Regions from separate parts of the Pelorhabdus sp. sgz311001 genome, predicted to be linked through region 1. Evidence: riboswitches for the same ligand, from Rfam matches in the RefSeq annotation. Region 1 holds a riboswitch; the other holds the start of a gene.
The links. Region 1 has a riboswitch for cobalamin ahead of AC0MXB_RS00635 (GNAT family N-acetyltransferase). Riboswitches for the same ligand answer to the same signal wherever they lie in the genome.
Positions count from the first base shown of each region.

Region 2: it holds a riboswitch for cobalamin, as region 1 does, so the genes downstream of both, AC0MXB_RS04880 (hypothetical protein) here and AC0MXB_RS00635 (GNAT family N-acetyltransferase) in region 1, are expected to answer to the same signal.

Region 1 is NZ_JBVXUT010000001.1:99,663-103,535, reverse strand. Features, by position in the region: gene AC0MXB_RS00645 (cob(I)yrinic acid a,c-diamide adenosyltransferase) at 1-54, opposite strand, end outside; gene AC0MXB_RS00640 (hypothetical protein) at 167-1,192, opposite strand; gene AC0MXB_RS00635 (GNAT family N-acetyltransferase) at 1,224-1,736, opposite strand; cobalamin riboswitch at 2,007-2,187, opposite strand; gene AC0MXB_RS00630 (biotin/lipoyl-containing protein) at 2,346-2,744, opposite strand; gene AC0MXB_RS00625 (OadG family transporter subunit) at 2,786-3,097, opposite strand; gene AC0MXB_RS00620 (sodium ion-translocating decarboxylase subunit beta) at 3,117-3,873, opposite strand, start outside.
Region 2 is NZ_JBVXUT010000001.1:938,657-942,529, reverse strand. Features, by position in the region: gene nikB (nickel ABC transporter permease) at 1-895, opposite strand, end outside; gene AC0MXB_RS04885 (MATE family efflux transporter) at 983-2,113, opposite strand; gene AC0MXB_RS04880 (hypothetical protein) at 1,999-2,322, opposite strand; cobalamin riboswitch at 2,489-2,671, opposite strand; cobalamin riboswitch at 2,784-2,965, opposite strand; gene rpe (ribulose-phosphate 3-epimerase) at 3,171-3,824, opposite strand; gene rsgA (ribosome small subunit-dependent GTPase A) at 3,821-3,873, opposite strand, start outside.

The DNA.
Region 1 (3,873 bases):
CGCAGTTGTTTTTCCTTTACCATCACCTGTATAAATTTGGACATAGCCCCTCACAGCTGATCCACCTTCTTTCGCTTCATGGTATAGTACCATTATCTGTCTTTATACCACATTGTCCTAAAATGAACAAGAGGAAACCATAAAGGAACTTTCCAAGACCCCCACTTTAAAATTTTGCGGTTAAAGTAGTCGTAAAGCGGTTTCTGTCAGTAGACGCCCCGGAATGATTCACCGCTTTAATTTTTTTATAATCATAATCGCCAATCTTCAGCGAAATATTCTTATCGAATTTATGAATCCAGGCAATCGAATAACCCTGGGCATTGCTATTAGGATAGGCGCTCATTTCTGTAGCATTATAATCCGTCATAACTGCCTGATCTTCCACGTAATAATAGCTGGCAGTCAAGGTATTTTTAGCATCTAATGTATACTTCAGCGACATTTGCATTGCCTGATTTTCAGTCTTAGCACTTGATTTCAAAAGTTCTGCCGAAATTCCCACTTTATCATTCACAGCTCTACTGCCATAAACGCTCACATAATTAACCGTACTATCTGCGAAAGCATAGCGTGATCGCGTATCACTCCCGTAAGAAGTTCTTGCCAACATCACCCCAAGAGAAGATTGTCCATCTGGCGCATAGGTCCCTTGCAATACATAAAATTTATCATTCGAAAGATTGCCTTGATAGTTCGTCTTTGCACCAATAAAATTCAGATTCACTGCACCAACTTGTTTCGAAACAGACATAGCATAAGGTAAAGCATGACGGCCAATATACGTATTATCATAAACAAGACCGCCGCCTAAAGTAAGGCCTTGCAACCCGAGCACATATTTATAACCAGCATTTTGATATTTGATACCGAAAGCATCTAAAGCACTATTCTCTTGCTTCGTATTGCAAAAATAGTCAGCTGAAAAGACGCCATAATTATTATTTAATCTCTGATAAGTAAACCTTGTATAAGCCGATACATTTTCTGCAACCGGAAGAGTCGCATTTAAGGTCAAAGTTGTTTTTATGCCAGTGCGACTCCGATTCCCTGGATTTTCATCATGCTGAGAACGAGCATGCACCACTAGATTTCCGTCAAATTGCACACCATCTGGTTGGGCGGCAGCAGCCGCTTGGTTCATAGCCAATAATAAAGTGAAAGTTGTAATTCCTAATATCTTTTGCTTCAAACGAAAATCCTCCTCAAGTATCATTTCAAGATTATGCTAGTCCTTTTTCCATATGTACAATCTGTTCAGGCCCATCTTCTTCTAAGATAATCTTGAACCCCTGTTTTTTCCAAAAATTAAAACCGCCTGGCAAAAAATGATGTGTATGAAGGTAAACTTTTGTATAGTTTTGGTCACTTGCAAAAGATGACATAGTCTGTACCAATTGCGCACCAATCCCTTGGCGTCGAAAATTTTGTGATACATAGCAACGACCAAACTCAGCAGTTGTCGGTAAATGATACAAATTTTTCAATAAGGCAATTCGATCATTATACCTACACACAGCCCCGGTGCCAATCAATTCTCCTGTCGACAAAAAAGCTCCCCATAAATTACAATCTTCAGGTTGAATATAAGTGCGCTGCAAAGCTGCTACATCAGTCATATTTACACGTTTCCCCTTATGACAAAACAGTTCTACTAGCTGACTTTCCAAAAAGCTCTGTACCTTTAAAATTTCTTCCGCTAAAACTGGTCGTACTAAAATTTGCTTTTCTTCCACCCTTTAAACTCCCCCTGTACTAAATTGTTTAATATACTCATGCCGCCGCAATAAAAAAGCTCCTGCCAAAAGGGCAGGAGCTAGCGCAAAATCCTCTATACTGCTTAGGGCAAGAACAGAGCGCAATCACCTCCCCATCACTCGTGGGTGAGAAAAAATAAAACACTTCCTAATGAGATTAGGAAGTGTAAGCGCTCAAGTCATAGCCATAGCAAAAAAAGAAGCTAAGTTATTGTAGCAAAATCCCCTCCCTATCGTTCGTAGGTAAAAATGGTGATTATTGAACAGGCAGTTCTCCTGGCTCTGGATCATCGCGCCCTCAAACCTTCCCAGAACAATATGTTCCAGTGGCATATCTTGAGATTGCTCCCCATTACAGTGGCGGGACCGCGCCGGTATTTCACCGGTCTTCCCTATTAAGCCTTGCGGCACCTATCCTAAAAATTATTTAATTAATAAATTTTTTATTTTATAATAACAACATTACCCATTTTTGTCAAATTGATAAAAATAGTCCTAGCGTCCTTTTTATTACTAGATGAAACTATCGCAAACAGGCTAGATTCCGCAGAACCTAGCCTGTTTCTTTTGCCTATATTATAACCTTGCTTAGCCGACTACAACAAGCGGAGTACCAGCCTGTACAGGATCGCCAGCTTTGACTAGAATTTCTTTTACCACGCCATCAGCGCTGGAAAGAACAGGATTATGCATTTTCATAGCTTCCATAACGATCAGTTCCTGACCATTTTTTACAGCATCGCCAACATTGACTTTAACACTAATAATTTTACCAGGCATAGGCGAAGCAACTTTCGTGCCAGGGCCGCCAGCTTTTGGTGCTGCTTTCGGTGCTGGTGCAGGAGCTGCTGCTACAGGAGCAGGAGCTGCTTTCGGTGCTGCTACAGGAGCTGCTGCTTTAGGAGCTGCAGGTGCTGCCACGCCGCCAATTTCTTCTACAGCAACTTCATAGGTCTGACCATTTACTGTAATTGAATAGTTTTTCATAATAAATCCCCCTTTGGTGTCATACAATCATTGTTTACTGCTCAAAAACCGTTCATAACATCCTGGCGGCCAGCGGTTACCCACGCATCGCTGCCACGCCGAATACTTACGATAGTTACAGAAGCGCTACCAGAAATAGCGGCAATCGCTGCCGTAATCACGGCAATCAGCTCACTATCATCTTCTTGCTGTACCGAAGCCGTAGCAACTGCTGGAGTTGCAGGCGTTGCCGCCATAGCTGCAGGAGTAGTCGGCTGATTCTGCTCTTCCTTTTTTTCTTGCGCTTCTGATGTTACTTTCCAAATATAGCAAACGATAAGAATCACAATCAAGGCTATAAAAAATGTCAACATGAGGTATTTCCTCCTTTAATTAGTGAACGCCTAGGAGCGCCAGCATGATACCACCGGAAATAGCCGTACCAAATACACCAGCAAGGTTTGGTCCCATAGCATGCATAATCAAGAAGTTGTATGGATTTTCTTTTAAAGCAACTACGTGAGCAACACGCGCTGCGATAGGTACCGAAGCAATACCAGCTGAACCGATCAACGGATTGATTTTGCCGCCGGAAACTCTGTACATGATACGTCCGCCGATAATACCGGAGAAAGTACCGCCAGCAAAAGCAATCAAACCAAGAACGATAATTTCAATCGTTTCGAAAGTCAAGAAAGTATCAGCATTCATGGTGGAACCGATAGCAACCGTCAACGTAATGATGATGATATTGATCAAATCATTTGCTGCTGTTTGAGCCAAACGATCAACCACGCCGCATTCACGAAGCAAGTTGCCAAGCATCAGCATCGTAATGAGCGGAGCAACTGGAGGGAGTAACAAGTCAACAATAACCGCGATTACCATTGGGAATACGATTTTTTCTAAACGGCTTACAGGACGAACCTGCGTCATAATAACCATACGTTCTTTTTTCGTTGTGAACAGTTTCATGATTGGCGGCTGAATGAGTGGCATCAGCGCCATGTAGGAATAAGCTGCTACGGAAATCTGTGGTAACAAATGCGGAGCAAGTTTCATCGTAACGAAGATAGCCATTGGGCCGTCAGCGCCGCCGATAATACCGATTGCACCAGCTTCTGCCAAGGAGAAGCCCAGCATTTTAGCG
Region 2 (3,873 bases), 840 kb from region 1:
CAAGCAAAGTATAAGAAATATCCACTAATAAATTCATTGCTGTATATAACACGGCGATCCAAAGCACAAACCCCTGTACCAGAGGATAATCACGCATCTCAATAGCATGCACAGCCATCTTACCAAGTCCCGGCCAGGAAAAAACCATCTCAATTACAGCCACTCCGCCCAGAAGCCACCCAATAGATAGCCCCAGCAAAGTAATGAGCGGTAAGCAGGCATTCGGCAGCACATGCCGCCAAATAATTTTTTTCAGAGGAAGTCCTCTAGTCTTTGCACCAATGATATAATCTTGCCCTAGTTCCTCTAGTACGGCAGTCCGCACCTGCCGCGTATATTTTGCGGACATGGCAATCGCTAGGGTAAACGCGGGCAATACGATTCGGTCCAAAGACACTACACCGCCAGCAATAGGAAACAGCCGTAGTTTCAGGCCAAAAATATACAATAAAATAAGTCCTACCCAAAAACTCGGCATGGACACGCCCACAAAAGAAAAACCGCGAATCAAATAATCTACGGCGCGATTTCTATATACAGCGGAAAGAATACCGCAAGGCACTGAAATAAGTAGCATCATAACAAGAGCTGAACCTGCTAGCGCCAATGTACCAGGCAAACATTGCCAGAGCCGCTCAGCTACAGGCATTTTTGCCGAATAGGACATGCCCATATCGCCTTGTAAGACACCAGTAACCCAACGAAAATACTGAACATGAAATGGTTGATAGAGACCTAACTGAGCCCTTGTCTCCGCAATTGTTTCTTCCGACACAATGGTATCTCCTACCTCTAGCAGCATAGCTACTGGATCCCCTGGTGAAAGATACATTAGGCAAAATGTCAGAAAGCTTACGCCAATAAGGGTAATGCCCATTTGCAGCAAACGCTGCATAAATTGTTTTTTAGTCAAGACACCCGCTCCTTTGTTTTAGCTATATTGTTATTTGGGAACAACGCTTCTTTTTATCAACGCTTCTTTTTATTTTTCTGCAATGACTGCAACTTTTTTGTTAAGCCCTGGTAAATAGATCCAAAGAAATATCGATCTTCCCAGGCTGAATACCGTAAAGGCCAACCATATGCCATGGTTTCCTAATAATGGTTCTCCTAATAAAAAAACAATGAGACAGCCCAATAGCGAATAGAGCATAGAATTCCTGATAGGAGTCGACAATGTTGCGCCTGCAAAAATGCCATAAAGCTGCAGCCCCCAAACAGCGCTCAAAGGAAATAGACCGACCCAATATATATACATGTCAGCTAGTTGCTTCACTTCACTAAGATTAGTAAAAAGTCCAATCACCGCGTTTTTAAATAAACAAACCCCGCCAAACAAAAGAAATGCTGTAACCCAGCCCCAAAATGCAGTTAATTGGACTGTACTTTTGTACAACTTACCATCTTTTCCTCCTATGGCTTTCCCCACTAATATTGTAGCGGTATTGCCGATCCCGCCGAGCAAATTGGCCATAACAAAATGAATTTGCATCAATACAGCATTAGCCGCTAGTACAACCTCCCCATATCGCATGCCGTATATAGCCATCAGATTATATACTGACAAGAGGCATACTGTTCGTATAAATAAATCCCTATTGACCTTCATCATGGCGGTGAACGCCGCTATATTACATAATATCGCCAAGGAAATCCCGGTAATTGACACTTCTTTGATATGGTAAATCAAAACAAGCCCTAGGACCGTAGCCGCTATTTCCGAAATGAGGGTTGCTGTTGCCACACCATCGGCAGCCATGCCCCCTATCCGAACAAACAGTAATACCAGTAAAATATTCAAGATGTTCATGAAGATCTGTAAACACAGGGACAGTTTGACTTTAGACATGCCTGCTAGCCAGCCATTTATTACATAGCCAGTCAATACAAAAGGCGCTCCCCAAATTCGAATATCATAATAGGTTTCTGCTAATGTCCTGACAGCATCACTCGGTGTCACTAGCATAAAAGCGGCAATTTTGATTGGATACTGCAAGACTACAAGCAGTACGCCCAAAATAAAAGCAATCGCCATAGGCCGCAACAGCGCAGAGGTAATAGTCTTTTTATCTCCTGTCCCACTAGCCTGCGCACTAAACCCAGAAGTACTAATCCTAAGAAAACCAAGCGCCAATACATAGTATTGAAAATCAAAGTAGCAATTGCTACGCCGCCAATATAAGCCGCCTGAGGGAATCGCCCCATGACAGCCGTATCGACTACGCCAAGGAGTGGTGTTGAAATGGAAGAAATAATCAATGGAACAGCCAAGCTGAGAAATTTTTTATTATCACTACTCATTGCTGCAGCAAAAATGGTCACGATACCTCCATAATATTTTCATAATTTACACAAGAGACTGTACATTTGGTAAAACACACAAAAAAATCTCCTGACGTAAAGTCAAGAGATTTGAAAAATAATTAAAATGTTTGCTAAAAAGCATCTGTCAATTATCCAAATCCCCTCCCCGTCGCTCGCAGGTATAGCGGTGATTATAAAATAGGCAGTTCTCCTGGCTCTAGATCATAGTTTATCCAAACCTTCCCAAGACGTTTGTCTCAGTGGTATTTTTTTGGACTCACTCCCTATTACAGTGGCGGGACCGCGCCGGTACTTCACCGGACTTCCCTATTAAGCCCTTGCGGGCACCTACTTTGACATATTTAATTAAACCCTGCTCGGAAATACTAAAAAACCTCCCTGCATAAAACAGGGAGGTTTGGCATCACAAGATAAATTATTCTCATTTAATCCCCTCCCCATCGCTCGTGGGTAAAAAAACGGTGACTGACAGATAGGCAGTTCTCCTGGCTCTAGATCATAGTTTATCCAAACCTTCCCAAGACGTTTGCCTCAGTGGTATTTTTTGGACTCACTCCCTATTACAGTGGCGGGACCGCGCCGGTACTTCACCGGACTTCCCTATTAAGCCCTTGCGGGCACCTATCCCAAACTATGCAATTTTCATTATACATCATTTTACATTTCATAATTAGTATACCATTTATCACAATATATGTCAAACCTTTCAAAATATTGCGTGTTTAATTTATAATAGTATCAAGATAAACTCAAAAACAAAAACGCTTAAATCCTTTACATTCCAAGGGATTTAAGCGTTTTTCATTTTATAAATAGTAAACAGGAACATATCACCGTTAAGAAATTTAGCAGCCTTTTAAAGCGCGAATCACTGCTGCTTGATCTTTCGCGGAAAAAACAGCTGATCCAGCGACTAAAACCGTAGCGCCTGCTGCAGTAACAATATTGGCATTAGCAGGGCTGATGCCACCATCGACTTCAATTTCCGTTTTGAGATCCCGCTCTTCAATCATGCGGCGCAAACGTGCAATCTTATCGGTTACTGCTGGAATAAAGGCCTGACCGCCAAAACCAGGATTTACACTCATTAATAATACCATATCAATATCTGGCAAAACCTCTTCAATCAGGGAAAGCGGCGTTGCCGGGTTCAGCGAAACACCTGTTTTCATATTTTCTTTATGGATTTCCTGTAAGAGCTTATGAAGATGCACTGTCGCTTCGGCATGAACTGTTAGAATATCGGCGCCAGCTTTCGCAAAAGGAATTACATATTCCTCAGGCTTTTCTACCATCAAATGCACATCAAAAGGCAGCTTAGTAAAAGAACGAATAGCAGCCACAACAGGCGCCCCAAAGGTCAAATTCGGAACAAAATGACCATCCATAACATCAATGTGAATATAGTCGGCTCCCACTTCCTCCAGCTTCGCTACTTCAGCGCCAAGCTGAGAAAAATCTGCCGATAAAATTGAAGGAGCTACTTTTATTGTACTCATTTTCCATATCCCTTCTTATTAGCCTGCGCTTCATGCAGAATTGTCACAT